DNA from 2 places in the Caldanaerobacter subterraneus subsp. tengcongensis MB4 genome. Region 1 is predicted to be linked to the other one. Evidence: a T-box and tRNA genes for the amino acid it is inferred to sense, from the RefSeq annotation. Region 1 holds a T-box; the other holds one or more tRNA genes.

Region 1 (16,055 bases):
TTTCAGGATTTTTCTTAAGCTCTTCGCCGTGAATCGCCTTTGTATCAAATCTAAACTCTTTTTTCACACCCCTCACTCCTTTGCTAAAACTTACAGGGCGTACCTTTTTAGGTACACCCTGCTGGTATCATTATAAAAGACTCGCCAGTATAAAAATGATAGTTGAAAGACCTGCTATAAAGCCCACACTGGCAAGTCCTGCTTTTCCTCCCGCAAAACCTGCTGCAAAAAGTGATTGTCCTCCGGCAACTGCCGCCATCAATCCTCCAAAAAGTCCCACCAATATTGCTAGTGAGGTTATTAAAGCAGCGATCCTTGCTTTTGCGTCAGGCTTTGATATTTCATCTTCTTCCATTATATCTGTCCAGAGTAAATTCCATTTTTTAACTCTGGGATAAAGTATCATGAGAAGGGGAATCCCCAGTACTATTGACGGTATGGAGTTATTTACAGCTATTATAGAAGCTAAAGCTGCAAAGGGAACCATTTTAAGCAAATCCAGTCCCCAGCCTATGGTAAGGGCACAGGCAAAAGAACCCAAAAGAGCAACTACAGTATAAGCAAAGATTTTTCTTCCAGAATTTAGATTGGGTTCTAAGTCATCTGCCCTTAAAAGCCCCAAATTTCTCCATAGCCTGTAAGGTATGTAAGCCTGCATGAAATTACCTATAAAACCAAAAATACTGCCAATACCCAAAGTACCAAAAAAGTCTCCTATGAGGTTGCCGATGGCTGAGCCCCAAGCCCCTGCTGGACCAAAGAGAAGGCCCAAGACAGGAGGTAAAGTGTTGGCAGGTCTTATTTCCGTTATTCCTGGAATTAACACAAGGCCTTTAAAAGGTATTAGCACAGCTGCATAAATTCCTGCGCTCAAAGCTACCAGCACCACCATCTTGGTGTGTCTCCACATACTTAAAACTTCCTTCACACCCATTTCCCCCTTTTTCAAAATTTTAATTTTAGAGAATTATAAAAAGAATACTCTTTGGGTTAATCCCCCCTCTTCCCTGTAATTTTATAATTCAATTACTGAATTGGCACAGTTGCAGTGCTCCTGGTCTAAGGTCTCTTCAGTAAATACCCTTATAAAGGTTCTTATCACCTTTTCCTTGTTTATCTCTATTGCACTTGTAATCTCTCTAAGACTCACGGGACCTGAACTTGCCGCTATAAGGCCTGTAGCCCAGTTTGTGATTATACCGACGGCTGCATAGCACATTCCCAATTCTTTAGCTAAGACTATCTCAGGAACATTTGTCATACCTACTACATCAGCTCCCAGCATCTTATAAGCCTTTATCTCAGAAGCTGTCTCAAATCTGGGCCCTTCCGTACATACATATACAGCTTCTCCTTTTACAGTAAGCCCCTCCTTTTTTGCCGCTTCTATAAATTTTCCTCTCAAATTTACACAATAAGGATCACTCATGTCTACATGCCTTACTATCCCATCTTCTCCCTCAAAAAAAGTCAAAGGCCTGGATTTTGTGAAATCTATAAAATCTTTTAGAATAACTACGCTTCCAGGAGGGTAATTTTCGTTTAAAGAACCGACAGCAGCCGTAGCATATATGTACTTCACTCCAAGCTGCTTTAAAGCCATTATATTCGCTCTATAGTTCACCAAATGCGGGGGAACACCATGCTCTTTCCCATGGCGTGCTAAAAAAACTATATCTTCTCCTTCTACTGTAACCACGTCCACCTCTACTGTTCCGTATTTCGTTTCAACCTTTTTTTGAACTACTTTATCGGCTACGTCATACACTCCGGTACCACCTATAATAGCTTTCTCCATAGGACTTTACCTCCTACAGCTATTTAAATTTAAAATACACTGCGACAATCAAAATCAATAGAGCTACTGCCAAAAAGGCATAATCCCTAACTTCAAATTTTATCTCCAAATAGCTTGTTCTCTTATCACTGTATCCAAATCCTTTCGACTCTAAAGCCATAGCCAATATATTTGCCTGCCTAATTACGGAGATAAGAACAGGTATTAAAAGATGAATGTATTTTTTTATTCTTTGTAAAATGTTTCCTGTATCCAGGTCCAATCCTCTTGATTTTTGTGCTTGCGTTATTATGTAACTGGTAGAAACTATCATAGGAACTAATCTCACAGCAGTAGAAAACGCAAAAGCAGGTCTATAAGGTATGCCAAGTTTTACTAAACCTAAAGATATTTCTTCAATTTTTGTGGAGCTTAAAAATATCATGCCTGCTATTATCATTACATCAAATTTTATTCCTATAGCGATTCCATATATAATTCCTTCTTTCGTAACAGGCCCCCAAAGCCTTGTAGTCCCCGGATAAGTTAAAGCCCAAAGTATAACTGACATTATGGCAATCATTATCAAAATTACTCGTATCCTTTTTAAATTGCTGAGAACTTTCCCTAAAGCTCCATATAATATGACCAGAAAAGAAAGGATAAGGAGCAAAGATAAAGAGCTAAACATTAAAGCTATTGCAAAGCTTATTAACATGATAAATATTTTTGTCCTAGGGTCTAATTTATGTAAAATACTATCTTTATCCATGTAAAGAAACATCTCCATAAAGCTTTCACCTCTTTGTACAGCTGACCATTTCTTCTACAGAAAGGAATGTCTTACCAAGCCTGTTGCTCAAACTCACTATTGAAGGGGGCTTCAGAGAAAGCTCTAAAAGCCTTTCTTCCTCCTTGAACACATCCCTTACTTTTCCGTACATTTCAATTTTTCCATCCCTCATAACTGCTACTTTGTGAGCATACTCTGCGACAATCCACATGGTGTGGGTTATCATTATTATAGTATGTCCGCTTTCGTTAAGCCTTTTTACAAGTTCCATCATCCTCTTTTGCTCTTTGTAGTCCAAACCAGTAGTAGGTTCATCTAATATGATAACTTTAGGTCTTGCTGCTAAAATGGAGGCAACAGCAATCCTCTGCCTCTCTCCTTTAGACAGAGCAAAAGGATCTTCTTTTTCAAACCCCTCCATGTCCACTGCCTTTAAAGCTTCTGCTACTCTCTCTTTAACTTCCTCTTCAGTACAGCCTCTCATGCGGGGTCCAAAAGCAATTTCATCGTACACAGTATCTGCAAAAATCTGATGGTCCGGATTTTGAAAAGCGTATCCCACATAATTTCCTATTTCATACACATTTGAATTTTTAGTATCTTTTCCATATACAATAACACTGCCTCTTGTGGGTTTTAAAAGACAATTAAAATGCTTTGCTAGAGTAGTTTTTCCACTCCCATTGTGTCCTAAAAGAGCTATGAATTCCCCTTCTCTAATCTCCAGATTGATTCCATCCAAAGCTTTCGTACCATTGGAATAGACATATTCTACATCTTTAGCTTGTATGATTACATCTCCATAGCTTTTTTCTCTCTCATCTTCTCTTCTTAGAATTTCTTGATATTTACCTTCATCAATTTGAAGCCCCAACTCTTTAAACTTCTGCACCCCTTCCTCATAAGTTAGAGGAAGGTCTGCTTTTTCAAGATTAGAAACCTGTGAAAAATACTTGGGAATCTGCAACGGCATTAACCCTATTTTTTCCATCAAATCTACTTCTTTTAAAACTTCTCTTGGTTTGCCATCTTTTATTATCTTACCTTTTTCCATCAAAATTATCCTGTCCGCATTTAAAGCTTCTTCTGTCTCGTGCTCTATTATTATGAGGGTTAACTCTTTTTCTTCATGGAGCTCCCTTGCTATATTAAAAACTCCAATCTTACCTATAGGGTCTAAATCAGTAGTGGGCTCATCCATACAAAGTATGCTGGGCATACAAGCTAGAACTGACCCTATCGCGAGCCTTTGCTTTTGCCCACCTGATAAGGTAGAAGGAGGTCTGTCCTCTAGCCCTTCTAGGTTTACAATTTTTAAAACTCTCCTTATTATTTCCTCAATTTCTTCTCTAGGAACTCCAAAATTTTCGGGTCCAAAAGCTATTTCGAGTTTTGTATTAGTAGAAAAAAGCTGTGCCTCAAAATCCTGAAAAACAAGCCCAATCTCTTTCGCCATTTTGCTGACAGGCGTCTCTTTCACCTTTATACCTCTTACCACAACTTCTCCACTGTAGTGTCCCTTCGTAAAATGCGGAATAAGGCCATTTAAACATTGAGCCAGAGTAGACTTCCCTGCACCGCTGGGACCCATTATCACAATAAACTCACCCTTCTCTACTTCTAAGTTAATCCCCTCTATAGCATTTCTGTCCTTTTGCTCTTTGTAGCGAAATGTCAAATCTTTCACAATTATTTCCTTATCGCTTAACGTCATGTCCTAACCCTCACCTCAATTTCAATATGTTCTCTCTAAAAGGCGGCCTTATTATGCCCTTTTCTGTGATTATACCAGTGATATTTTCATGGGGCGTAACATCAAAAGCGGGGTTGTACACATCTATGCCTTCAGGTGCAATTCTCACACCATTTATATGTGTTACCTCTTCAGGACTTCTTTCTTCTATGACTATTTCGGCTCCAGTCTCTATGTTAAAATCGATGGTGCTGGTAGGTGCCACCACATAAAAAGGAACATTGTACACTTTTGCCACAACAGAGAGCATGAAGGTACCGATTTTATTAGCAGTATCTCCGTTTAGGGCTATTCTGTCTGCCCCCACGAGTATGATGTCAATCTTTCCATCTCTTATGAGAGTAGCAGCTACACTGTCAGCAATTAATTTAGCCGGTATTCCCTCTTGGACAAGTTCCCAAGCTGTCAATTTCGCCCCCTGAAGCCTGGGCCTTGTCTCATCAGCGTATACAAAAATATTCTTTCCGCTGTAATGGGCTTCTCTTATGACCCCTAAAGCTGTGCCATAGCCAACTGTGGCCAAAGCTCCTGTGTTGCAGTGAGTCAGTATGACTGCGTTTGGCTTTATCACTTCATTTCCAATCTTAGCCATCTTTTTATTTGTCTCTAAATCCTCAAAGTAAATCTTATTGGCTTCTTCTTTTAACGCCTCGTATATATCTGAAACACTCAAATCCTTTACCTTTTCTAAAACACCCCTCATCCTGCCAATAGCCCAGGTGAGGTTCACAGCTGTAGGCCTGGACTTTGAAAGCACATTTAGAGCATTTTCCATGTTTTTTAAAAAATTTTCCTTCTCTTCTTTCATAAACTGCTGAGCTGCGAGTACCACGCCATAAGCTGCAGCTGCTCCTATCGCCGGAGCACCCCTTACTACCATGTCTTTTATAGCAAAGTCTACATCCTGATAAGTTCTGCATTCAAAAAATTCATAACTTAAGGGAAGTTTCCTCTGGTCTATCAGATAAAGCACGCCATCTCTAAATTCCATTGTCTTAATCTCCTTCATTCCAACTCCTCCTAACCTCTTAAGTCAAAAACTGCCTTAAAAGTATTTTTTGGAGAAAAAGCCTCTTCATACTGCTCTAACTTATAAAAACCGCTTATGAGGTAATCAGTAGTGACAAACCTCTTTTCAAGAAGCCTCAAGGCAGACGCCATAGGACCGCACCTTGTACCTATCAATTTTATCTCATTCACCACCCAATCAGTGGGATTCAAAGTAGCATAAGCATTGTATGTGCTCTTCAAAATAACTGTGCCAGTAGGTTTAACCAGCTGCTGAGCAAGTTTCAATCCGTCCTCATTGCCAGTACATTCTATAGCGACGTCAAACACGCTTTTAGTCTCAAGCCTTTCAACTTCTTCCAAAAGAAGAGTATTAGCTTTATTTTTGAGGTGCTCAAGTTTTTCCTCATGTTTACCGACCACATAAAGGTCACATCCTGTAAGAGCTACCACCTGCGTTATAAACTGAGAAAGTTTGCCATCACCTATGACTACAACTTTATCAGTAGGTTTTATATGATACATCTCAAGAATTTCTAAGGCAGCCGCCAAAGGCTCAGTAAAAACAGCTTCTTCATCTTTAATGCTATCAGGCACAATGAAAAGATTGCGATTAGGAAGCGTAATATACTCCGCAAAAGCTCCATCCTTTTCGAATATACCCAAGACCTTTCTATTTCTGCAGTGATGGAAAAGCCCTTCCTTGCACAGGTCGCACTCACCACAAGCTATGTTGATATCCGCAACCACTCTTTTACCAATCAATTGCGGATTAGAAGAATCTTCAACAATTCCTACGAATTCGTGCCCAAGTACTCCTTTAAAATTTTTATACCCTTTCATTATCTCTATATCAGTGTTACACACAGAAGCCAGTAAAACCTTTATCAACGATTCTCCTTCTTCTATTTCAGGCTTTGGAAGGTCTTTTAGCTTAAGCTTTCCGTCAAAATAAAGGGCTTTCACTTTTTCACTCCTTTTAAATTTTTTATTTTCTTACCTGCCCATAAGTTTTAAACTTCTCCATCATAAGCTCCATCTCTTCAGAAGATAAAAGCACAGGTTCGCCTATAGATTTTGCTCTATAGTAAAGTTCTGCTACATACTCGATCTGTATACTTATATTGAAGGCATTCGGAAGGTCTTCAGCACCAACTAGAAGCCCGTGATTAGCTAGCAAAACAGCTTTTCTGCCTTTCATTGCCTCAAAAGCGTTCTCAGCAAGTTCCTTAGTACCAAAAGTAGCGTATTTAGCGCATTTTACATCAGGTCCTGCCAAAGCTATTAGGTAATGAACAGGGGGCAGGTCCCAGTGAAGACAAGCTAGAGTAGTAGTATAGACAGGATGAGTGTGAATAATTGCTTTTATGTCATCTCTTCTTACATAAAAAATCCTGTGCATCTCGTACTCAGTAGAAGGAACCTTTGTCCCTTCTACAACTTTTCCCTCTAAATCCATCACCAATATGTCTTCAGCTTTTAATTCATAATAGTCCATTCCCGAAGGAGTTATAGCCATAAGTCCACTTTTATAGTCATAAACACTTAAATTTCCCCCTGTACCTCTGGTGAGATTTGTATCTATGAGCTTTTTGCCGTACTCTACTATTTGTTCTCTCTCATATTTTAAAAGCACGTTTTTCACCCCGTTTTTGTATGAATATTCCCACTAAATCCATCATATAACAAGAGAAAGGGGCTGTCAACTGATTTCTCCTCTTATCAAATTTTGAGCCCTTTTCTCCACTTCGTAGTAAACCCTCTCTACGTCCACAGTTTTTATCTCCCTTTTTTCCATTATCACTTTGCCATTTACTATAACTGTATCTACATCTGAACCCTGAACAGAATAGGCTAAAGCAGAGATTAAGTCGTTCTTGGGATGTAAATGAGGTTTATTAAGGTCTATGAGAATTACATCTGCCTTTTTCCCAACCTCAATAGTGCCTATCTCTCTTTCCCATAAAAGCGCTCTTGCTCCACTCACTGTGGCCATCTTTAAAGCTTCAAAAGCAGGTACAGACAGAGCATCCTCATTTAAGGCTTTGTTGATGGTGGCCGCGAAATGAATCTCTTCAAACATGTTTAAATTGTTGTTGCTGGCAGGACCGTCAGTTCCAAGAGCAACATTTATCCCTTTTTTTAACATTTTCTCTACAGGAGCAAATCCACTTGCCAGCTTTAAATTGCTGGTGGGATTGTACACAGGAGAGACTTTCATCTCTTTTAATACCTCAATATCTTCATCTGTAAGGTGTACACAGTGAGCAGCTACAGTAGGCACTTCAAAAATTCCCAAATCCTTTAAATGCTGTACAGGGGTTTTACCGTACTTTTCAAGGCTTTCTTCTACTTCCCTCTTTGTCTCTGACACATGAATGTGAATCCCCGTACCTAATCTCTTGGCAAGGTCCAAAATTTCTTTCAAATAAGTTGGTCCACAGGTGTAAGGTGCGTGAGGTCCTACCATCACTTTGATTCTGCCCTCAGCCTTGCCATTCCAAGCGTTATACAAATTTTCCGTATCCTTTAGCTTCTCTTCATTAACTTTGGCATCCTGTTCTTCTATAATTCCCCTGGAAATCACGCCTCTTATGCCTATTTCTTCTGTAGCTTTTGCTACTTCCTCCATAAAAAAGTACATATCACAGTAAGTAGTAGTACCTGAGTAAATCATCTCTATCATGCTAAGAAGGGAGCCCCAGTAAACATCCTCTGCAGTAAGCCTTGCTTCAAGCGGCCATATGTACTTTGTAAGCCAGTCAAAAAGAGGTACATCATTTGCATAATTTCTAAACAAAGACATCCCTAGATGTGTATGAGCGTTTATGAGACCTGGCATTGCAAGCTTATCTTTTCCCTCAATGACTACGTCTACTTTAACATCAGGGAGCAACTCTCCTATGTGCTTTATAGTATCTCCCTCGACATACACATTCACGCCCTCTAATACCTTATCTTCCTCCATGGAAAGAAGGTTTACATTTTTAATTAACAAATTCACTTCTTTCCCCTCCTATCAAAAATATAAGTATAGAAAGGGGAATCCCCTTTCTATACCTTTAACTGCTCCTCAATGTGAGAAGCACATCTTGCACAGATAGTAGGATGTTCTTTTATAGTTCCAACTGTCTCGCTGTACATCCAGCAGCGCTCGCATTTTTCACCTGGCGCGCGGGTAACCGTTATTTTAAGGTCATAATCCTCGCTTACATAAGCATTCTCTGGCGCAACCTCCTGTGGGTCATGCAATACCACCTTTGAAACTATAAATACGTACTGCAAATCCTCAAAGCCTTTAAAGAACTCGTATAGCTCTGAAGAAGGATAAATATCCACCTGGGCATCCAGAGAGTGCCCTATTTTCTTTTCACTTCTCGCTATCTCTAAAGCTTTTGAAATGTCTTTTCTTATGTCAAAGAGCTTTTCCCATTTTTCTATGATATAAGGGTTGTCATACTCCTCTTTTACCTGCGGCCAGTCTGCCAACTGCACGCTTTCAAAGTTGTTATTTCTGTCATGCTTCATGTGCCACCATATTTCCTCCGAGGTAAAAGCGAGAACCGGTGCCATAAGCTTTACCAGAGTGTCCAGGATGATATACAGAGTCGTCTGCGCAGCTTTTCTCTCCTTTGATTTAGCTGGGTAAGTGTACAGCCTGTCTTTCAAAATATCCAAATATAAGCTACTCATGTCTACAACACAGAAGTTGTGGACAGGGTGGAAAAAGTCGTAAAATTCGTATTTATCAAAAGACTCCGTAAGCTGCTTGACCAACCTGTTAAGCCTGTATAAAGCCCATTTGTCTATCTCTAAAAGCTCTTCGTAAGGCAGCATGTCTTTATCAGGGTCAAAGTCATAAAGATTTCCAAGCAAAAATCTAGCAGTGTTGCGGATTTTTCTGTACACCTCTGCTATCTGCTTTAGTATCTCAGGAGAAGTCCTCATGTCTGCAGTGTAATCGGCAGATACCACCCAAAGCCTCAAGACGTCAGCCCCGTATTCTTGAATCACTTCTGCGGGGTCCACTACGTTTCCCAATGACTTAGACATCTTTCGGCCTTCTCCGTCCACCACAAAGCCGTGAGTTAGCACATTCTTGTAAGGAGCTTTGCCACGCGTTGCCACAGCGGTCAAAAGAGAAGACTGGAACCATCCTCTGTGCTGGTCAGAACCTTCTAAATAAAGCTCTGCAGGCCATTTCAAGTCAGGGTGAGTCTCTAAAACAGCTGCATGGCTGGAACCGGAATCAAACCATACGTCCATTATGTCTGTCTCTTTCCTAAACTTGGTAGATCCGCATTCACATTTTATCCCTTCAGGCAGTATTTCCTCTGCTGACATTTCAAACCAAGCATCAGAACCTTTTTGCCTAAAAAGTTCCTTTACTGCATTTATAGTCTCATCGTTTATCAAGGGTTTGCCGCAATTTTCACAGTAGAAAATTGGTATTGGAACCCCCCATACCCTCTGCCTAGATATGCACCAGTCTTTTCTATCCCTTACCATGTTTGTGATGCGCTCTTCTCCCCACGCAGGGTACCAGTTAACTTCCTTTATAGCCTTTAATGCTTCTTCTCTAAAGCCTTCTACGGAAGCAAACCACTGCTCTGTTGCTCTAAAAAGTATAGGACTTTTACACCTCCAGCAGTGAGGATATGAGTGGGTGATCTTTTTCTCTGCCAAAAGCGCATTTGCTTTTCTCAAGTCTTCCTTTATAACCTTATTTGCCTCAGCGTAATAAAGCCCCTCATATCCAGGCGCCTTATCTGTGAAATACCCCTTTTCATCTATGGGGTTTAAAGCTTCAAGCCCATATTCTTGACCTACGAGGAAATCCTCTTCACCATGGCCCGGAGCTGTGTGAACGCATCCAGTACCCGCATCCAGAGTCACATGTTCTCCAAGCACAACTATGGAATCTCTGTTATAAATTGGATGTACTGCTTTCATTCCTTCCAGTTCTTTGCCTTTAAAAGTAGCCAGTATCTCGTAATCTCCCAAGCCTGTCTCTTTTCTCACCTCTTCTATCATGTCCTTTGCTATGATGTACACTTCATCTCCAAATTTTGTAAGAGAATAGTCAAACTCGGGATTCAAAGCAATAGCCAAGTTAGCAGGAATGGTCCATGTAGTAGTAGTCCAGATGACAAAGTACACATTACTCAAGTCTTCAACAATCCCTTTGAATTTGCCAAGGTCATCCCTTACCCTAAATTTTACGTATATAGAGTCCGAAGTCTCATCAAAATACTCAATTTCTGCCTCTGCTAAAGCTGTCTCACAGCTCGGGCACCAGTACACAGGCTTCAACCCTTTGTATATATAGCCCCTTTTTGCCATTTCCCCAAACACTTCTATCTGCTTAGCCTCATATTCCGGGTCAAGAGTAAGGTAGGGCTTTTCCCAATCCCCTCTTACCCCCAATCTCTTAAACTGCTGCCTCTGCCTTTCAATCTGAGAAAAAGCAAAGTCTTTACACACTTTTCTGAACTCTACAGGATTCATCTCATGCCTTTTTACACCCAAAATTTTTATCACCTGTTGCTCAATTGGGAGCCCATGAGTATCCCACCCTGGCACATAAGGAGAATCATATCCTCTCATGGTTTTATATTTCACTACTATGTCCTTTAAAACTTTGTTCATGGCAGTCCCTATGTGTATATCCCCATTGGCATAAGGCGGACCATCGTGCAAAATGTACTTCTCTTTTCCTTTGTTTTTCTCTAAAACTCTGCGATATATGTCCATTTCTTCCCATTTTTTCAATATCTCTGGCTCTCTTACTGGAAGGTTTGCCTTCATTGGAAAATCCGTTTTTGGCAGGTTTAAAGTCTTGTTGTAATCCACTCTCGCTACCTCCTCTTTAAGATTTTTCCTACTAAAAAGAAAACTTCTCGTCAGGGACGAGAAGTTCGCGGTACCACCCTAATTATTAAGACAAAGCAAAGCTTTGCCTTAATCCCTCATTTTAGATAACGGAAAATCCGGCCCAGCCTACTTACAAGTTCAGCCTGCAGCTCCGAGGGGATTTTCAGTAGAAACGAACTTATTGGCTCGCACCAACCGCCAACTCTCTGAAAGCCGCTTCTACCTACTCGTCCTCTTCATAGCTTTTCCCGATATTATTTTTACTCAAATTATATAACACATCCTCCATTAAGTCAATACAATTAAAATCTAGGCAGTGAGGGCTGATTTAACCTTAACCCCTGGAAGCCTCCCTAATTTCCCCGTCATGGCCCCTATTTCATCAGTTGTACCGTCCACAATAAGTGCGATGACAGATACACCTCTATCCCTATAGGGTATCCCCATCCTCCCTACAATGATATGGCCATACTCACTCAGTATGTGATTTACTTTATCTGCCACCTTTTCTCTGTCGTAAACGAGTATCCCTACAACTCCCAGCCTACTGGGCATTTTCTGTGACATCCTCCACCTCTTCCCCATCAGGCAGTAATTCTTTCTCGTCTATAGAAAGTATTGCCTCCAACTGAGCTTCTAAAAGCGCTTTAAACTTCGCTTTAAAGATGTTAAGTTGCTTTCTATACCTTTCAAGCTCCATTCTTATCTTTACGACTTCTTGATTGGCTTGCTCCAGTATCTTTTCAGCAGTCTGATGAGCATTTTGTATGATAAGTTGTGCTTCTTTTTCCGCATTTCTCTTTAATTCTTCTGCCGTATTCTGAGCCACTATCAAAGTATTGTTCAAAGTTGTTTCCATATTTATATAACTCTGAAGCTTTTCATTCATTATATTTATTCTCTCTTTAAGCTCAGCATTTTCTCTGTAGAGCATTTCATAATCTTCCATTACTTTGTCCAGAAACTCATCCACCTCTTCTTCGTTATAGCCGCGAAAAGACCTCCTAAACTCCTTATTATGTATATCCATTGGGGTCAGCATTAATATCCCTCCTTTCTCTTTAGTTGTCACAGATACCTCAAAATATGTATAGAAATTCTACCTTTTTTAGTATTCCCCTTTATTTCTTGCAATTTTATCCTGCCAAACCCCCTTAAAGAAATCACATCCCCTTCCCCAACGTGAAATGAAGGGTCTTCTACAGCTTCCCAATTTACCCGCAAAAGCCCGCTTTTTATGAGCTCTGAAGCTTTGGTGCGCGAAATGCCAAAGCCAGAGGCGGCAACGCTATCTACCCTGAGCGATGCCACAGTAGAAAAAATGTCCTTGTATTTAATCTCCGGCTGCATCACATCTGAAAGCTCAATTTCATGGACTTCCACACTTTCTCTCCCTATTTTAGTTAAATTAAAGAGCAAAAAATCCCTCATCTCTTCCTTTAAAATCACATCACACTTGCTTTCCTTTACAATTATATCGCCAACTTTTTCTCTCTTTATTCCCAAACCAAGAATAGACCCCAAGACCTCTCTATGAGAGAATCTATTTTTTCCCTCCACTCTTAAAGCTACAATAGGCAATTCTTCCTCTCTAAAGGTCAAAAAGTCAGGGTAAACAATTGCAATCTTTCTTTCAGCAGAAGGATATCCCCCTTCTAGAAGGTATTTCACTCCCTCGCTTTTATACTTTAAAGCAAGTTTCTCAAACTGTTTCTGCTCAGACAGCGTCAAAAAGTCGGTATACTGCAACCTTTTTGATTTCAAACAACCCTTAAAAACATCCTCCATGCGAGCTATCGCATAATCCTTTTCCATTTTTCACCTCATCAGCCAGAATACTAATTGAAAAACTAAAGGCCTCACCACGTACTGAATGACCAAAATAGCAAAGACAGGAGAAAAATCAATTATCAAATTCCTTCCAAAAGATGACATGAATTGAAGCCTTCTAAAAGGCTCTAAAAGCGGTTCTGTAGTCACAATTACAAACCGCGAGATCGGGTTTGACATGTTCTCCATCCTCAGAAGAGAAAGGATGACTCTTATGAGGATAAGCCACGTTATCACTTCAAAAAAGTAGTTTAAGGCTGTTAAAATCACGTAGTTTGTAGGCAAAATTCATCCTCCTCACTATCTAGTTTAAATTGTAGAGCGCATTCACTTCTTCTTTTATATCGCCTGTTACATCAAAATTCTCTGGAGCCACTAAAAATATATAGCCCGATATTTTAGTAATTTCTCCGTTAAGGGCATAAACAGCTCCGCTCAAAAAGTCTACCACCCTTTGAGCCTCACTTTTATCCATTTTCTGCAAATCCACAATCACAGGCTTCTTGCTTTTAAGTTCATTGCATATAGAAAGCACCTGTTCAAATTTCTCTGGCTTAGATATCAATACCTTTATTTGAGGATTGGTGTGGATGTTGACCACTTTAGGTCTTCTGTCATAAGAAACCACAGGCTGAGGAGTTTGAATTTCCTCCTCCTCTTCTTCAATTCCCAAAAAACTCATTATCTTATCTATTACCTTCGAAGACATTTTAACCCCTCCGCTTTTATCGTCTTTCTCCAAAAATGGCGGTGCCAATCCTGACTATGTTAGCTCCCTCTTCCACTGCCACCCAGTAGTCATTCGACATCCCCATTGAGAGATACTGAGCTTCTACATTCCTCTGATTAATTCTTTTTAAATCCTCAAAAAGTTCTCTCATCCTTTTAAAATATGGCCTCACTTCTTCTGGAGGAAGATAAGGAGCAATCGTCATAAGTCCTTTTATCTTTATATTATCATATTTTTCCAATTTTTTCACTAAGTTATGCATCTCCTCCGGCGAAATGCCAAATTTAGTATCTTCACCTCCTATGTTTACCTCAATGAGACAATCCATTATAATCCCCTTTTGTTTCGCCCTTTTATCAATTTCTTCCGCCAGTTTTTCTCTGTCCAGCGAATGAACAAGCTTCACCTTGTCTATAATGTATTTCACCTTATTTGTCTGAAGATGACCTATAAAGTGAAAATCCACCTGCCCTTTAAGATGCGGATATTTCTCCATAAGCTCCTGCACTCTATTTTCGCCAATAGCAGTAATTCCGCAGGAAATGGCCTCTTTAATAGCATCTACCCCAAAAGTTTTTGTAGCTGCCACAATCAGTATCTCTTGAGGGTCTCTTCCAACTTTTAGCGCATGTTCCGCAATGGTTTCTTTTATTCTTTTTACATTTTCACAGATGCTCGTTTTTAATCCCCCCTATTCCTCTCTTTTTGGAGCAAAACTCTATCGTAAATCTTCAACCCCTTCACAATAGCATAGCTTCCATCAGAAATTTCAATCTCTATCTCTTTAAACACAGGTTTAGAAGTCCCATTCTTAAGCACCCACACGCCTTCTTTCCCATTTTCAACAGCAATCGCTGAAACAGGTATTTTCAATCCCCAACACTCTTTCAATTTTATCTCTACATCTGCCTTTGACTTTTTGTAAAAATCAGGATATTCATCTATCATCTTTATTATACCTACATATAATTTATCGTCACCCTTGTAGACTTTTATAACTCTTCCCCGCATTTCATTGGGATAATCAGAAAATAAAATTTTTATTCCGCTCTCTTCCTTAAGAAGACTTGCCTGTTTATCCTCTAAAATCACAGCTAAATACCAGTCAAAATTATCTACTATTTTAACAACAGGTTGTCCTTCTTTGACTTCCCCACTCACCTCTTTATTTTCGAAAACCAAATTAGAAAGCTTTGGTATTTTTAAATCAAACATGTTCTTTGTGTTTAAAATGTCCTCCACTCCTTCAAAAGTGTAGCTTATAATTCCAGCCTCAGGAGAATTTATGGTGACAGTGTTGTCAGATATGTACTTCTCAAGGTATTCCTTTTGCTCCTTCAAACTTTCAATGTTTTGAAGCACTAGAGGCCCTTTTTTCAAAATCTCTTCTTTCTTAGCCTTTAAACTATCTATTCTCCTTAAAATTTTCTTTGCAAGCTCCGCATCTTTTTTCAAAGCCTCCTTGTAATTATCCTGCTCTTTTTTTATCATCTCATCAATCTTTTGAAGGTCTTTGTAAAAGGGGATATTTGTATCCTGCTTTTTTAATTCACTCTCCACTGCTTCCAGCTGTCTTAACTTTTCCTCATCAAAGGAAGAAGAATATATTTCCAAAATAGCGCGCCCTTTTGAAACTCTTTCCCCTTCCTTCACCAGTTTTTCCACTCTGCCATCAAAAGGAGCTTTAATTATCATCTCATCTTTAATTATGTAAGCTTTTGTATTAAAACCCAAAATGACATTTCCGTACGTAACAGTTGCAGTGTCTTTCTTTTCAGTGTAAACGCTGACCACAGATTTTCCTGCATATGCTAAAATAACCATAAAAGCTAATATTTTTATTATATTTCTCCTCACAATTTCTCACCTATCAATAAATATTCTATAAATCTCTCTATTTTCCTTCTTTCATTTTATCACAAAAAAAGAAGATGGCAAACGCCATCCTCATTCTACAGGCTCTAATCTAGCAGTGAAATGTCTCAAAATTGGAGGTTCATATACAAACCTATAACCCTTTATTTGGTCTCTTCTAGCATATACCCTCTTCACTGCTTCTGCTACCACGTCCATGTGACTGTTCGTGTAAACTCTCCTAGGAATGGTAAGTCGGACAAAATCAAGTTTTGGAAGCCTGTTTTGACCTGTCTCTGGGTCCCTTCCTGCTAGAAGAGCACCTACTTCTACAGCCCTAATTCCTGCTTCTATATAAAGTTCTACGCAAATTGCGTGGGAAGGAAATTGTTCCTGAGGCACGTGAGGCAAAAACTTTTTGCCATCTATAAATACA
Region 2 (16,055 bases), 150 kb from region 1:
CTTTAGATGAGTCCAATCCCCACTTTCCATTTAGATTTTTCAACCCCACTCCCACCTCCAATTTTAATATCACGCCTTAAAATATTATACCATATTGAAAAGTATTCGCCAAACAGCTCCAGGAATTATTGCCTTATAATTCCATAAATTAAGCATGAAAAAAACCAAGTCACCAGAATAAAGCTGAAAAAATTCTGGCACCAAAATGGCATCAAAACAGCAAAAAAAGTAAAAAAAAAACGGGCTCTCGTGAGCCCTGAAAGCCTTCATTTTCATATGGTGGGGTCAACAGGACTTGAACCTGTGGCCTCTACGATGTCAACGTAGCGCTCTAACCAGCTGAGCTATGACCCCATCATCTGTCTGTTTTTATTATAATACAATCTCTTAAGATATGCAACTCCCTAATTTGACAAAACTATTGTCATATAGATTTTTTGTGTTGTATCATACTCTTAAAAGCAACACATTCTGAAAGGAGGAAAAAAGATGGGGAAAAAGCTCTACATAGGGACATCCGGTTGGGCATACTCCCACTGGAAAGAAATTTTTTATCCTTCTAACCTTCCTTATGAAGAAAGGCTTAGCTTTTATTCAAAGCATTTTCTGAGCGCTGAAGTAAATTCTTCTTTCTACCACTTACCTCAAGAAAAAACTTTGATGAAATGGTATACCTCTACTCCTGAAGGTTTCATCTTTTCTGTAAAAGCCTCCCGCCACATAACTCACTTAAAAAAACTTTGTGATGTGGAAGAAGCGTGGAACAATTTCAAAAAAAGGATAGACCTGTTGAAGGACAAGTTAGGACCTATTCTCCTGCAATTCCCTCCAAGTTTTAAAAAAGACCAAGAAAATGTAGAAAAAATCATAAACTTTTTAAGAGGGAAAGAAAACTACAAATTTGCCTTGGAATTCAGGCATAAAAGCTGGCTTGATGAAGAAGTCTATGACCTTATGAGGAAATTGAAAGTCGCCTGGGTAATAGCAGATTCCTCCCGGTATCCTAAGGCAAAAGTTGTCACAGCAGATTTTGCTTACATTAGAATGCATGGGCCTGAAGCTTTGTTCAGTTCCTCCTATTCAGAAGAAGAACTTGAGGAATTGGCAAAAGACATAGAAGAATATTTAAAAAATTGCGATGAAATTTACGTGTATTTCAACAATGACGTCAACGGCTGCGCAATTCAAAATGCCAAAACTTTAATAAAACTCACGGCACATATGCTTTGAGAAATTTAGCTTTTCCTTTAACTTTGTATTTATCTACAAAAGCGGGTATGACAATAGTTTCTCCTGCCTTTACTACTTTTGTCCCTTCTTCCCACTCTACCTCTAATATGCCTTCCACAGAAGTAAGAGTTTCAAATCTGTCATAAGTTTCAAACTCCATTTTTTCAGCCAGTTCAATTATCTCAACGTTAAAATATGGGGATTCAACTGCTCTTGCAATACGCCCTCCTTTTATTTCTTCAAACATAGGCACTATCTTATCTGATTTGAGTTCAAAATCTATTACATCAAGTGCTTTATCTACATGGAGCTCTCTTTTTCTGCCTTTTTCGTCCACTCTGTTGTAGTCATAGACCCTGTAGGTCAAATCGGAATTCTGCTGAATTTCGCATATCAAAATGCCTTCGCCTATCGCATGTACCATCCCAGCAGGAATGTAGACAACATCTCCCGCCTTGACTTCTACTTCTTTTAGACATTCTTCTAGTCTTTCCTCTTCTAAAAGTTTTATAAATTCTTCTCTTGTGGTACCTTCTTTTAGACCACAGACCAATTTGGCACCCGGCTTAGCATCTATTATGTACCACATCTCTGTCTTACCCGAATCACCATTTTCGTACTTGTAGGCGTATTCGTCATCAGGGTGAACTTGAACTGAGAGTTTATCCTGCGCATCTATGATTTTTATGAGGAGAGGAAACCTTTCGTATTTTTTCCCCTTCCCATAGAGACTTTCAGCAAATTCCAACGCCACATCGCTTATCTTTTTCCCGTCAAATTCTCCTCCATCAATTACACTAACTGCCGTCCTATTGTCAGACACTGTCCAGAGTTCCCCTATTTTTTTGCCTTCAGGAATATCAAACCCAAACCTCTCTTTTAAAGCAGTTCCTCCCCATATTCTCTCCATAAATATTGGCTTAAACTTAAGAGGTTCCATAAAATATCTCTCCTTTCTAAATAGATAATAGTAAAGTGGCATTTTCAAATGCCACTTTACTATGCAATCTCCAGAGCAATCTTAACCATGTCCATGAAAGTTTTCTGCCTCTCCTCAGCTGAGGTCGCTTCACCTGTAACCAAACTGTCGCTTACAGTAAGTATAGTAAGAGCATCAACCCCATACTTGGCAGCCAAAGTGTAAAGCCCCGCTGTCTCCATTTCTACAGCCAACACTCCAAATTTTGCCCAAAGCCTCCAGCTCTCTGGGTCGTCATGGTAGAAAGTATCTGTAGTAAGTATATTTCCAACTTTTGGCTCTATCCCCATTTCAACAGCCTTGTCATAGGCTTTTTTCAAAAGCTTAAAACTTGCCGTAGGAGCGTAATCCATTCCATTAAAACGTATTTTATTTATAGCAGAGTCAGTTGAGGCGCTCATAGCAATCACAATATCTCTTATCTTTATGTCTGGCTGTAATGAACCGCATGTACCTATTCTTATCAAGTTTTTCACGCCGTAACTTGTTATAAGTTCATTCACATAAATGGATATAGAAGGCACCCCCATTCCTGTTCCTTGCACTGACACTCTTTTCCCCTTGTAATATCCGGTGAAGCCGTACATACCTCTGACTTCATTGTAGCACTTTGCATCTTCCAGTAAATTTTCTGCTATATATTTAGCCCTCAATGGGTCTCCCGGAAGCAGTACTGTTTCGGCAATGTCTCCTTCTTTTGCTCCAATATGTATGCTCATGTATTTCCTCCTCTCTATGAGTTTCGCTAAATATAATATTAACAAAAAAACGTTTTTAAATCAAACAAAAAGTAAAAAACGACAAAAACCCCTTTAACAAACTATTCACAATTTTTGTGCTGGCAAAATAGTGGCAAATAAAAAATCCCGTCCCCGGGAAAGCAGAATTTTTCAGCATGTGAGCAAGTCCGTAAGCCGAGTTCTGTTTTAGATGGCCATCTATCTAGGGTATCAGTTGCCTGATACCTCTAGCGGCTTAACCCGAGGGAAATGGCGGGCCACCTACTCCCTCCTATTTGCCTTGCTCCGGGTGGGGTTTACCTAGCCAGCCGGTCGCCCGGCTGCTGGTGCGCTCTTACCGCACCGTTGCACCCTTACCCGACGCCTTTGAAAGCGTCAGGCGGTCTACATTTCTGTGGCACTTTCCTTGGAGTCGCCTCCACCGGGTGTTACCCGGCACCCTGCCCTGTGGAGCTCGGACTTTCCTCGTGCGAGGCAAATGCCTCGCCCGCGGCCATCCGACTTACTCACATGCATTGTATATCATTTTTTATATCAGACAATGATATATTACCACAGGCTTTTGCTATTGTCAAGCCTTACTTAAAGGCATGTAAAAGGGTCTTTTTGAACTTCACTTACAAAGACCTCTATTTCATGCCCTTGTTTTTGAGTTTCATCAATCAAGTATTCTGCGATAAACCTCACTGCTATGTTTTCTGTGGCAAAATGGCCAGCATCAATCAAAGCTAAACCGAGGTGCTGGGCTTCTACCGCATCGTGATAGCCTATATCGGCAGTTATTAAAACATCCGCTCCTTTCATAACAGCCTTATGAATTAGGCTTGCACCACTTCCACCGCATACAGCAACTTTTTTAACTCTTCTTTCTAAATCGCCAACCACCTTGAGAGATTCAGCTTTAAGCTTTGCTTTGACCTTTAAGGCTAATTCTTTCAAAGTCGTCTCTTCAATGACTCCTATTCTTCCAAGTCCGTACTCTTCCCTGAGATTTGCCAGTGAATAAACGTCATAAGCAACTTCTTCATAGGGATGGACTCTTAGCATGGCGTTTATCACTTTATCCAAATATTTTTGTGGAACTACTGTTTCCAGTCTTATTTCTTCTACCTTTTCTAACTTCCCTACTTCCCCAATAAATGGGTCGGCTCCCTCCATAGGTTTGAAAGTGCCTGTGCCTTCTACCTGAAAAGTGGAATCGCTGTAATTTCCTATAAAACCTGCTCCTGCGCTGCACATGGCATTCCGCACTACATCTTCATATCCCTTGGGCACGTACACAACGACTTTTTTATAATCTTCTGAATATGTGACATCTAGAACTTCTCTTTCGTAAATCCCCAATATATTGCACAAGATGTCATTCATGCCATTTGGTGCTATATCAAAAGAAGTATGAGCTGCATAAAGGGAAATCTCATGTTTGATAAGTTTCATGACAAGCATGCCGACTGGCGTATCGGATCTGACAGATTTTATAGACTTAAAAATCAGCGGATGATGAGTCACAATCATATCTACTTTTTTCTCTATAGCTTCTTCAACAACTTCATGAGTGGCATCAAGTGCTACTAGTATCTTCGAAACATCCTGTAAAGGGTCTCCTACAATTAACCCCACATTGTCCCAATCCTGGGCAAATTTGCGCGGCGCAAGCCTATCCATTATAGAAACTATTGTTTGGCATTTCACTGCCATCGCCCAACACCTCAAGCTTTTTTATTTTCTCTTCTAAGCCTTTTCTCTTTGGATCTCCAGGTGGAATTTTATTCAAAATCCTTCGAATTTTTTGTATCTTGTAAAGCAAAAACTCTTTAAGAAGGGGATGATTTTTTTCTACGAGTTTTGGCCCTATTTCGTAATATACGTCATTTTCAATCTTTTGTCTACCATGTTCTGCTATTATAATCTCATAAAACTTGCCTCTTTCTTTTACTAAATCTTCCTCAGAAATTTTATAGCCGTTCTGAACTAGATATCTCCTTAATTTATCAGCATCCCTCATTGGCTGAAAAATGAATTTTTTTATAGTTTGTGCTATCTCTTTCCCTTCTGTGAGGATTTTTATTATCAAAAGCCCACCCATACCTGCAATAATCGCAACTTCCACCTCTCCAGGTGTGAGCACCTTTAATCCGTCCCCTAATCTGGTCTCTATAAACATCTCTAAGTTTTTATTTTTTATATTGTCAATCGCCTTATTGAGGGAACCGCAATTTAAATCAGTTGCTATAACGTATTTAGCAATTTTATTCTCAACAAGATAAATGGGTATAAACCCATGGTCAGTGCCAATATCAGCTACTCTTACCTCTGGCGGAATGTATTTAGTGATAGCTTTTAGACGCTCTGGAAGTCTCATACAATCCTCCAAAACAAAAAAATAAAAAGCATTTGACAACCTCAAATGCTTTTTTTATCGAGATGGTGGGCCTTCAGGGATTCGAACCCCGGACCAATCGGTTATGAGCCGACCGCTCTGCCAGCTGAGCTAAAGGCCCAAAAAGTGGCTCCTCAGGTAGGATTCGAACCTACAACCTGCCGGTTAACAGCCGGCTGCTCTACCCTTGAGCTACTGAGGAATACGCTAATATTAATTATAATGATTTTTGCGAGATTGTCAAGAAGCCATCATCAATCGAGAAAATCTTTTAATTTTTTGGACCTTGAAGGATGCCTCAATTTTCTCAAAGCTTTTGCTTCAATCTGCCTTATTCTCTCTCTTGTGACGTTAAATTCTTTGCCAACTTCTTCAAGAGTTCTAGCTCGTCCATCGTCAAGTCCAAACCTTAACCGCAATACCTTCTCCTCCCTAGGAGTCAGCGTATCTAAAACATCCATGAGTTGCTCTTTCAGCATGGTGTAAGCTGCAGCTTCTGCAGGAGCCGGAGCATCTTCATCAGGTATGAAATCTCCCAAGTGACTGTCTTCCTCTTCACCTATAGGAGTCTCAAGAGAAACTGGTTCTTGAGCTATTTTGAGAATTTCTCTGACTTTTTCTTCAGGCATTCCCATTTCTTTTGCCAATTCTTCAGGGGTAGGTTCACGGCCTAATTCCTGGAGCAATTGCCTTTGCACCCTTATCAATTTGTTTATAGTTTCTACCATGTGCACAGGAATTCTTATCGTCCTAGCTTGATCAGCTATAGCTCTAGTTATAGCCTGTCTGATCCACCATGTAGCATAGGTGCTGAATTTATACCCTTTTCTGTAGTCAAATTTTTCTACGGCCTTCAAAAGCCCGAGATTACCCTCTTGTATCAAGTCTAAAAAGAGCATGCCACGCCCTACGTACCTTTTTGCAATGCTTACCACCAACCTCAAATTAGCTTCTATCAGGCGCTTTTTCGCTTCTTCATCTCCCTGCTCTATTCTTTTTGCCAATTCAATTTCTTCTTCTGGAGTGAGTAGAGGTATCTTGCCGATTTCTTTGAGGTACATCCTCACAGGGTCATCTATGCTGACTCCCTCAGGAAGAGAGAGGTCGTCCAAATTGAGGTCCTCTTCTGATATTTCTTCCTGTCGGGGTTCATCTCCTACTATTTCTATTCCCATATCTTCAAAAGTGTCATATACTTTTTCGATTTGGTCAGGATTTAAATCTATATCCTCAAGGGAGTCCATTATTTCATTGTAAGTGAGCATTCCGGTTTTTTTCCCTTTATTTATAAGTTCATTAATGGCTTCTCTTGCTAATTCTTCATTGTTACTCATAGATTTCCCCTCCCTATGGGTTTCTCTCTTTCTGCCCATCTTTTATCTTAAGCATCTCCTTTTCACAATTTTGAAGTTTAATAAGAAGCTCTCTCTCTTTTTCTACATCCCCCAGAAGATGAGCATTTAATATCTCTTTTCTTATCTCTTCTCTCTTTCTTGCAAGATTATTTAGCAAAATCTTCTGCAGGATGTCATCCACCATTTGCGAAAGGTCCTCCGCTTCAAAAAGGGCTTTTACTATATCGTTAAAATCTGAAATTAAGTTATCTTCCTCCTGAATAAGGTATACTATATCTTTTATTTGAACCTGTTTTCCTCCCTCTAAACTCGATACTATTTCCTCAAAGATAGGTTTTAACTTGGAGTCCTCCAACATATCCGGTTTAATTACACCTTTTATCTTGTGATACAAATTATTATCGTGTAAAAGCAATGCAATTAAGTACTTTTCTGGTGATATTTTACTGCTACTGTATATATTATGCCTTATATTGCCAGTCCTATACATAAATTTTTGTTTTTTTTCGGTTTCCCTCTTGACAAATCGGTCAACCTCTGTTCTAACAGCATTTTCAGGTATTTGAGCAGTTTTAGCAGCAGCTGAAATATAAACTTCTCTTTTCACTTCGTCAGAAATTTTTGCTATTTCACTTGCAATTTTTTTAACATATATTATTCTATCTTCAACTTTTTCAAAGTCAAAACCTTTTTTGAAAATTTTCGACTTAAACTCTATCAAACTTTCAGCATTTTCAACAAGCCTTCTAAAGGCCTCGCTTCCCTCTTTTTTAATAAATTCATCAGGGTCTTTCCCTTCAGGTATGCTCAGCACTTTTATATTTATATTCAATTTTTCTAAAATGTCAAGTCCCCTCAACGTAGCATTAACCCCAGCTTCATCAGCATCATAAGCAATCACGACATTTTTCTTGTATCTTTTTATAAGCCTTGCCTGATCTTCAGTCAAAGCGGTCCCCAAAGACGCAACAGCACAGTCAATACCTGCCTGATGCAGAGAAATTGCATCCATATATCCTTCCACTATTATAAACTTGTCATCTTGGGTTTTTTTCGCAAAGTTTATAGCAAAAAGAGTCTTGCCTTTTTTAAAGATTTCAGTCTCAGGTGTATTAAGATATTTAGGCAAAGAATCATCCAGGGCTCGTCCCCCAAATCCTACCACATTGCCCCTTACATCGATGATAGGAAACATGACCCTATCTTTAAACCTGTCATAGTATTTGCCACTTTTATAAACCACAAGTCCTGCTTTGCTTAAAAAATTTTCTTTATATCCTTTTCCTTTTAAGAAATTAAGGAGGTCATCATTTGAGGGAGCATACCCTATGCCAAATTTTTTTATTGTAGTGCTGCTAAGTCCTCTACTCTTTAAGTATTCTAAAGCTTTGACTCCTTCTTCTGAAAAGAGTTTCCGATGAAAAAACAAAGCAGCTATTTTATTTACTCTGTATATTTCCTCAATTATCTTCTTCCTCTTGGCCTCTTCTTCACTTAAATCTACTTCTTCTAGAGGAATCCCTGCTCTTTCAGCCAAAAATTCAATAGCCTCTTTAAAGCTTAAATTTTCAATATCCATTATAAAGGTCACTACATTGCCACTGGCATTGCAACCAAAACAATGGTATACCTGTTTAGTAGGGCTTACCATAAAAGATGGCGTCTTCTCCCTGTGAAAAGGGCAGAGTCCCCGAAATTCCTTTCCAGCTCTTTTGAGCTCTACATAGTCAGAAATCACATCTACAATGTCATTGGCCTCTATCACCTTTTCAATGGACTCTCTCGTATAAGCCATCAATATCACCTAATTATTCTATTCGACAGAAATTGTTAAATTCCTCTTTTTATGACGTCCAATATATATTCGACAAAAAATTAAAAAATCCTTCTTTTATAAGTCAAAAATATTTTGCTCAAACCACGGGCTAGGCAGAAAAATTTCCTTGTACTTTAAAAGAGCGTATTTATCTGTCATTCCCGCAATATAGTCAGCTACAGCCCTCTCTCTTCCATAAATTTCGGCAAGTCTTACAAACTCTTTAGGCATTTTATCTACATTGTCATAGAAATAATAAAAAAGCTGCTCAACAACTCTTTTGGCTTTTTCTTCATCTCTTTTGGCTTTCGAGCCAATATATACCTTTTCGAACAGAAAAGCCCTTAACTGATATGTCGCCTCATATATCTCCTTGCTCATGGAAACCTCTGGTTTCCCCATGCTGTTATAAATGACATCCCTCACCATTGTGTCTATCCTCTTGCCATGCTTATCCCCCAAAATAGCTATCAAATCCTTCGGCAAATCCTCTGGTTTTAGTACTCTCCCTCTTATAGCATCGTCTATATCGTGATTTATATATGCTATCTTATCAGAAATCTGCACCACTTGCCCTTCCAAAGTACTGGGTTTTCCTCCAGTAGAATGGTTTAATATCCCATCCTTCACTTCCCAAGTAAGATTAAGCCCCTTTCCGTCATTTTCTAAAACTTCTACCACTCTTATGCTCTGCTCGCTGTGTCTGAATCCACCTTTTAAGAGTTTATTTAGGACTTCTTCTCCAGAATGCCCAAAAGGAGTATGACCCAAATCGTGTCCTAAGGCAATCGCTTCTGTCAAGTCTTCATTCAGTCTTAAAGCCCTCGCTATTGTGCGGGCAATTTGTGCTACCTCCAGTGTGTGAGTTAACCTTGTCCTGTAGTGGTCCCCTTCCGGAGAAATAAAAACCTGTGTCTTATGGCTTAATCTTCTAAAGGCTTTACTGTGAATTATTCTGTCCCTATCTCTTTGAAAATCAGTCCTTATGTCGCACTTTTCTTCTTCTCTGGCTCTTCCACGGCTTTCTCGGCTTTTCGCAGCATATGGAGAAAGGAGCTTGTATTCCAGCTCCTCTGTAATTTCTCTAACTTTCATCCGACCACCTGGCCTTTTTAAATAGTAAAAATAAAAACCCATAAAAGGGTTTTTATCGTTTATCTTGCCATCAATATTGTAAGTATTATCGATAAAACTATAAAAAGTGTAGCACCGATTACTGTAAGCCTTTCTAAAGTACCCTCTAAAGTTTTCGCCTTGTGTTTGCCAAAGAAAGTTTCCGCTCCACCAGCAATTACTCCTGAAATTCCTGCACTTTTCCCTTTTTGAAGGAGCACTATAACTATCAAAAATATGCTAACCAGAACCTGCATAACCATAAGCACTGTCGTCAGCATGTTCACACCGCCTCATTTAAAATTTTTAAGCCCAATAATGCCACAGTATATATTATACAAGTACATCTTTTACAAATCAAGAGGAAATTTAGAAAAGGGGACGCGAAAAGTCCCCTTTAAGCTTTTTTTATTTTCTGATGTTGTAGAAAGCATTTTTTCCAGGATACTGGGCCACGCTTCCCAATGCTTCTTCTATTCTTAATAATTGGTTATATTTTGCAACTCTATCGGTCCTTGCTGGAGCACCTGTTTTGATCTGACCTACATTTGTAGCTACTACTAAATCAGCAATAGTTGTATCTTCCGTCTCTCCTGACCTGTGAGATACGATAGCAGTGTAGCCTGCCCTTTTAGCCATTTCAATGGCATCCAATGTCTCTGTCAGAGTACCTATCTGATTGAGCTTTATGAGTATTGAATTTGCAACTCCCATGTTAATGCCTTTTGAGAGCCTTTCCGTATTCGTCACAAATAGGTCGTCTCCTACTAGCTGCACCTTTTTGCCCAATCTTTCAGTTAAGAGTTTCCATCCGTTCCAGTCTTCCTCTGCAAGTCCATCTTCTATAGAAACAATGGGGTATTTGCTGACGAGCTGCTCCCAGAACTCTATCATTTCCTCAGAAGTTCTCACAATTCCCTCTCCTTCAAAATGGTATTTCCCATCTTCTTTGTACATTTCAGTGGCCGCAGGGTCCAACGCTAAAACTATGTCTTCCCCAGGTACATATCCGGCTTTTTCTATAGCCTCAAGTATTACTTTAATTGCCTCTTCATTCGATGTAAGGTTAGGCGCAAAACCTCCCTCATCGCCAACTGTAGTGCTCAATCCCTTGGAGTGAAGCACATTTTTCAGGCTGTGATAAACTTCTGAACACATCCTTAAAGCCTCTTTAAAATTGGGAGCTCCTACAGGCATAATCATAAACTCTTGTATATCTACATTGTTGTCAGCATGCTTTCCGCCATTTAGTATGTTCATCATTGGAACAGGAAGTGTCTTAGCATTTACGCCCCCTAAATACTGGTACAGAGGAAGACCCAGCTCTTCTGCTGCCGCTTTTGCAACTGCCAAAGACACACCTAAAATAGCATTTGCTCCTAACTTGCTTTTATTGGGCGTTCCATCCAGTTCAATCATAGCTTTATCAATTGCTACCTGGTCCTGTGCTTCCATACCAATTAATTCTGGCGCAATAATGTCATTTACATTCTGTACTGCTTTCAATACGCCTTTTCCTAAGTATCTTGACTTATCTCCATCTCTTAACTCAATTGCTTCAAAAGCCCCAGTAGAAGCCCCAGACGGTACAGCAGCTCTTCCCACTGCACCACTGTCTAATTCAACTTCTACCTCAATCGTAGGATTGCCACGAGAATCTAATATTTCCCTCGCATAAATATCAATAATTGATGACATACCACTTCCCCTTTCTATGTAAAATTTAGTAATTCACAATCTTTGCAAAATCCTCAGCCACAAGGCTGGCACCGCCAACCAAAGCTCCGTCTATATCGCTTTCTGCCATGAAACCAGAGATGTTATCAGGTTTCACACTTCCTCCGTACTGTATTCTCACCATTTCAGCCTTATCTTTCCCATAAAGTTCTGCTATTGTATTCCTTATAGCTTTTATAACCTCATTGGCGTCCTGTGGAGTAGCATTTTTACCCGTCCCTATTGCCCAAACAGGCTCATAAGCGATGACTACTTTTGTTATATCTTCCTCAGATACGCCTTTTAAAGCTTCCCTTGTCTGAGTTAAAACTACATCGTAAGTTTTTCCTTCCTCTCTTTGAGAAAGAGATTCTCCTACACAGACGATAGGTTTTAAATCGTGTGAAAGGGCAGACAACACTTTTTTATTCACCATTTCATCTGTCTCTTTAAAATACTGCCTTCTTTCAGAATGGCCAATTACCACATAAGTTACTCCTATTTCTTTTAGCATTACAGGTGAAATTTCTCCTGTGTAAGCCCCCTTTTCTTCCCAGAACATGTTTTGTGCTCCCAGCAATATATTAGTACCTTTTATGACTCTAGCAACTTCTGTCAAATCTACAAAAGGGGGAATTACTACTACTTCGGCTTTTGCATCTTTTACTAGAGGAATCAGCTCTTCTACCAATTTCACTGCCTCTGAAGGGGTCTTATGCATTTTCCAATTTCCTGCAATTATAGGCCTTCTCAAAACAAAACACCCCTTTACTTATCATTCAAAATGTCAATTCCCGGCAAGACTTTCCCCTCTAAAAATTCCAGTGACGCACCGCCTCCAGTTGAAATGTGGGTGACTTTATCAGCATAGCCAAGCTGTTCTATGGCAGCTGCAGAATCTCCTCCTCCTACTATTGTTGTACCTTTGCACTCGCTCAAAGCCTTTGCGATAGCTTTTGTACCTTTGGCAAATTCAGGTATTTCAAAAACTCCCATTGGTCCATTCCATACAACTGTCATGGCATGCTTTATCACTTTTGAATACTCTTCTATTGTTTTAGGCCCAATGTCAACTCCTATCTGGTCTTCTGGCATTTTGTCAATGTCAACCACTTCATAAGGTACCCCGGATTTTAACTCTTTCGCGATAACTGTATCAACAGGAAGCATGAAATTTACGCCCTTCTGCTTTGCTTTTTCCATTATTTCCTTTGCTAGTTCAATTTTATCCTCTTCCAAAAGAGATTTCCCTATTTCGTAGCCCTTCGCCTTAATAAAGGTATAAGCCATTCCACCGCCAATTAACAGGCTGTCCACTTTTTCCAGAAGATTTGTTATAACCCCAATTTTATCAGAAACTTTAGCTCCACCTAAAATCGCCACAAAAGGTCTCTTAGGATTCTCCAACGCTTCTCCCATTATAGAAAGCTCTTTTTCAATTAAAAAACCTGCCACTGCTGGAAGATACTTGGCAACTCCTGCAGTAGAAGCGTGAGCCCTGTGAGCAGTGCCAAAAGCATCATTTACGTATATATCTGCTAAAGATGCAAGCTCTTTTGCAAATTCAGGGTCATTCTTCTCCTCTTCTGCATGGAATCTAACATTTTCCAAAAGGAGAACTTCCCCTTCTTTTAAGGCAGCAGCTTTTACCTTAGCATCTTCTCCAATCACATCCTCTGCCATAATTACAGGCTTTTTCAAAAGCTCAGACAGCCTTTTTGCAACAGGCTTTAAAGAGTAATCCGGATTGAATTTCCCCTTAGGTCTCCCCAGGTGAGATACCAGTATCACTTTTGCGTTGTGATTTATTAAATACTCAATGGTGGGAAGAGCTTCTCTTATGCGCCTGTCATCTGTTATGTTTTTATTTTCATCCATCGGCACGTTAAAATCTACTCTAACTAAAACTCTTTTTCCGCTAACGTCTATGTCTCTCACAGTTTTCTTTTTCACTTCAAAAACCTCCCCTATATTAGGATTTAAAGGTCCGGTCCTTGAAGGACGCGGACCTTTGCCCTGCTACATCCTTTCAGCTATATAAAGAGCCAGGTCAACGACTCTGTTGGAGTAACCCCATTCGTTGTCGTACCAGGAAACTACTTTAACGAGTGTGCCCTCCACTACCATTGTGAGAGGAGCATCCACTATTGAAGACCTGTCGTCTCCCTTGTAGTCCACAGAAACCAATGGGTCCTCAGAGTATCCCAAGATACCTTTCATGTATGTCTCAGAAGCTTCCTTCATAGCAGCGTTTACTTCCTCTACCGTGGTTGGAATTTCTACTTCAGCCACCAAATCTACAACTGAAACGTTAGGCGTTGGAACTCTCATTGCAAAACCGTTCATCTTGCCTTTTAACTCAGGAATTACCAAGTGGATGGCCTTTGCCGCACCTGTTGTCGTAGGTATTATTGAAACAGCTGCAGCTCTCGCTCTTCTCAAATCACTGTGAGGAAGATCCAATATTCTCTGGTCATTTGTATAAGAGTGAACTGTTGTCATCATACCTTTTTTAATGCGGAATTTGTCATTCAATACTTTTGCAATAGGAGCCAAGCAGTTTGTCGTACATGATGCGTTTGAAATCACATGGTGATTAGCAGGGTCATACATGTGCTCATTTACACCCATCACAATTGTAACATCCTCATTTTTTGCAGGAGCTGTAATTATCACCTTTTTAGCTCCACCGTGTATGTGCTTTATAGCATCCTCTTTGTTAGTAAATCTTCCTGTAGACTCAATTACAATGTCCACTCCCAAATCTCCCCATGGAAGCTTACCTGGGTCTGTTTCCTTGAATATCTTTATCTCTTTCCCATTTACAATTAGAGAGTCATCAGTGTAAGAAACCTCCCCTTCAAATTTCCCTAAGACAGAGTCGTATTTGAGAAGGTGAGCCAATGTTTTAGCATCTGTCAAATCATTGACAGCCACAAATTCTAAATCAGCATTTTTCTTTAAAGCAGCTCTAAACACATTCCTTCCTATTCTTCCAAAACCGTTAATTCCTACTCTAACACCCATTATGTACTCCTCCTTGTTAGTTTTTTTGTTAAACACCTTATAAGGTGTTTTTACACCATTCTTAAAATTTCAAAAGCAGCTCCTTCATCAGTCACGAGCACCTTAACATTTCCACTTCTGCAGGTGGCTAGAATAGCTTCTGCCTTGCTCTTCCCACCAGAAACTCCTATCAAATGCTTTACTGACTTCAAATCATCAATGGTAAGGAAAATACTAGGTGTTGCGTATACTATTTTTCCCTCTTTATCAAAGTAATATCCCAGGCTTTCTGCCACAGCACCTTTCTCCTTTAAAAAATCCTTTATAGACTGTGGAAGATTTCTCCTGTCAGCCATCACATCAGCTCTACCTATTCCAAAGATGAGGATGTCCGCTTTTTTGAGTATATCAACTACTTCTTTTATATCAGGCTCTTTCATAAGGCTTTCTACTGCTTCTTTGCTTAAATGGTCAGGAACATACAACATCTTATATGTACCGCCAAGTTTTTTAGCGAGTATGGAGGCAATCGTGTTAGCCTGTTTTTCTACTTCCCTCCCTAGACCTCCACGAGCAGGAACTACTACTATCTCTGATTGGGCGTACAATTGAGGCATGCCATTTGCAACTTCCAGCACAGTAGATCCGCCTGTTAAAGCTATGACACTGTCATACCTTATTATTTCTCTAAGGTAATTGGCGGCAGATTTGCCAAGCTCTTTTTTTGTCATCGGGTCTTCTTCTGTATTTCCAGGCACCACTATAACTTTTTCCACTTTTAATTTTTCCTCAAGGACTTTCTCTATGTTATCAAGTCCCTTGAGTTCATGTATAAAATCTTTCAAGCTCTCAATCAATTCTTCGCCTTCTTTAGTGACTGTCATGCCCATTGGATTTATATCTATGAGGCCCTGGGACTTCAGAAAAGAAACCTCTGTGCGTATTATCCTTTCTCCTATGTTTAACTGGTGAGAAAGAGCTCGACGACCTATGGGCTGGTTAAAGTAGATGTTTCTCATTATAGCATACCTTTTTTGGAGAAGTTCTATAAGCTCTGGTACTATTTTCTGTTGCAAGGCTATTATATCCTTCATGTCATTTCCCTCTTCAGGACACTTCCCGTCCCGTTATTCTTTAAATGTCCCACCTTTTATAAAAATAACCTACACCAACTATTTTATACTAATTTCAAACCTTTTTCAATACAAAAACTTAATATCTTTTTCGCTTAAGAGTTGAAGGGATATTGCATTCCTCCCTATATTTTGCCACAGTTCGCCTAGAAATATTTATATTTTTCTCCCTTAAAATCTCTGCTATTTTCTGGTCGCTTAAGGGGTTCGCAGGGTCTTCCTCCTCTATCAACTTTTTAATCAAATTTTTAACAGTTTCAGCTGAAAACTCTTTTCCATTCTTGCTGGAAAGCCCCGACTGGAAGAAAAACTTGAGCTCAAAAGTCCCTCTTGGAGTCTGGACGTATTTTCCGTTTATAGCTCTGCTGACAGTTGACTCATGTATTCCGAGTATATCCGCAACCTGCTTTTGCGTCAAAGGCTTCAAGTAATTTATCCCTTTATCCAAAAACTCTTTCTGAAGGTCAACTATGGTCTTTACAACTTTATACAGCGTTTCCTTTCTGCTCTCTATGCTTTTTATAAGCCACATAGCTGACTGGAGTTTAGAGGTTATATATTTTTTAGCTTCTTCATCAGAACTTTCT

Evidence for each region. The T-box of region 1 lies ahead of ileS (isoleucine--tRNA ligase). A T-box ahead of a tRNA ligase gene usually reads a tRNA of that ligase, here a tRNA-Ile.
Region 2: it has a tRNA-Ile gene. The T-box ahead of ileS (isoleucine--tRNA ligase) is inferred to sense a tRNA for this amino acid. The anticodon was not compared.

The regions. Positions count from the first base shown of each region.
Region 1 is NC_003869.1:1,542,450-1,558,504, forward strand. Features, by position in the region: gene TTE_RS07560 (trans-sulfuration enzyme family protein) at 1-67, opposite strand, end outside; gene TTE_RS07565 (QueT transporter family protein) at 131-928, opposite strand; gene TTE_RS07570 (S-methyl-5'-thioinosine phosphorylase) at 1,016-1,798, opposite strand; gene TTE_RS07575 (energy-coupling factor transporter transmembrane component T family protein) at 1,818-2,567, opposite strand; gene TTE_RS07580 (ABC transporter ATP-binding protein) at 2,575-4,284, opposite strand; gene mtnA (S-methyl-5-thioribose-1-phosphate isomerase) at 4,295-5,332, opposite strand; gene TTE_RS07590 (MDR/zinc-dependent alcohol dehydrogenase-like family protein) at 5,344-6,297, opposite strand; gene TTE_RS07595 (L-fuculose-phosphate aldolase) at 6,320-6,967, opposite strand; gene TTE_RS07600 (amidohydrolase) at 7,034-8,335, opposite strand; gene ileS (isoleucine--tRNA ligase) at 8,386-11,184, opposite strand; T-box leader at 11,234-11,454, opposite strand; gene TTE_RS07610 (TM1266 family iron-only hydrogenase system putative regulator) at 11,515-11,760, opposite strand; gene TTE_RS07615 (DivIVA domain-containing protein) at 11,750-12,247, opposite strand; gene TTE_RS07620 (RNA-binding protein) at 12,274-13,020, opposite strand; gene TTE_RS07625 (YggT family protein) at 13,024-13,320, opposite strand; gene TTE_RS07630 (cell division protein SepF) at 13,340-13,744, opposite strand; gene TTE_RS07635 (YggS family pyridoxal phosphate-dependent enzyme) at 13,761-14,438, opposite strand; gene TTE_RS07640 (HlyD family efflux transporter periplasmic adaptor subunit) at 14,447-15,622, opposite strand; gene TTE_RS07645 (tryptophanase) at 15,713-16,055, opposite strand, start outside.
Region 2 is NC_003869.1:1,695,986-1,712,040, forward strand. Features, by position in the region: gene TTE_RS08385 (methyltransferase domain-containing protein) at 1-49, opposite strand, end outside; tRNA gene TTE_RS08395 (tRNA-Val) at 278-354, opposite strand; gene TTE_RS08400 (DUF72 domain-containing protein) at 490-1,230, shown strand; gene TTE_RS08405 (type I phosphomannose isomerase catalytic subunit) at 1,211-2,170, opposite strand; gene deoD (purine-nucleoside phosphorylase) at 2,230-2,928, opposite strand; RNA gene rnpB (RNase P RNA component class A) at 3,104-3,458, opposite strand; gene TTE_RS08415 (Nif3-like dinuclear metal center hexameric protein) at 3,532-4,647, opposite strand; gene TTE_RS08420 (tRNA (adenine(22)-N(1))-methyltransferase) at 4,607-5,311, opposite strand; tRNA gene TTE_RS08425 (tRNA-Ile) at 5,375-5,450, opposite strand; tRNA gene TTE_RS08430 (tRNA-Asn) at 5,457-5,531, opposite strand; gene rpoD (RNA polymerase sigma factor RpoD) at 5,584-6,663, opposite strand; gene dnaG (DNA primase) at 6,677-8,479, opposite strand; gene TTE_RS08445 (deoxyguanosinetriphosphate triphosphohydrolase) at 8,576-9,595, opposite strand; gene secG (preprotein translocase subunit SecG) at 9,655-9,894, opposite strand; gene eno (phosphopyruvate hydratase) at 10,022-11,311, opposite strand; gene tpiA (triose-phosphate isomerase) at 11,337-12,083, opposite strand; gene TTE_RS08465 (phosphoglycerate kinase) at 12,098-13,282, opposite strand; gene gap (type I glyceraldehyde-3-phosphate dehydrogenase) at 13,349-14,356, opposite strand; gene TTE_RS08475 (sugar-binding transcriptional regulator) at 14,407-15,429, opposite strand; gene rpoN (RNA polymerase factor sigma-54) at 15,548-16,055, opposite strand, start outside.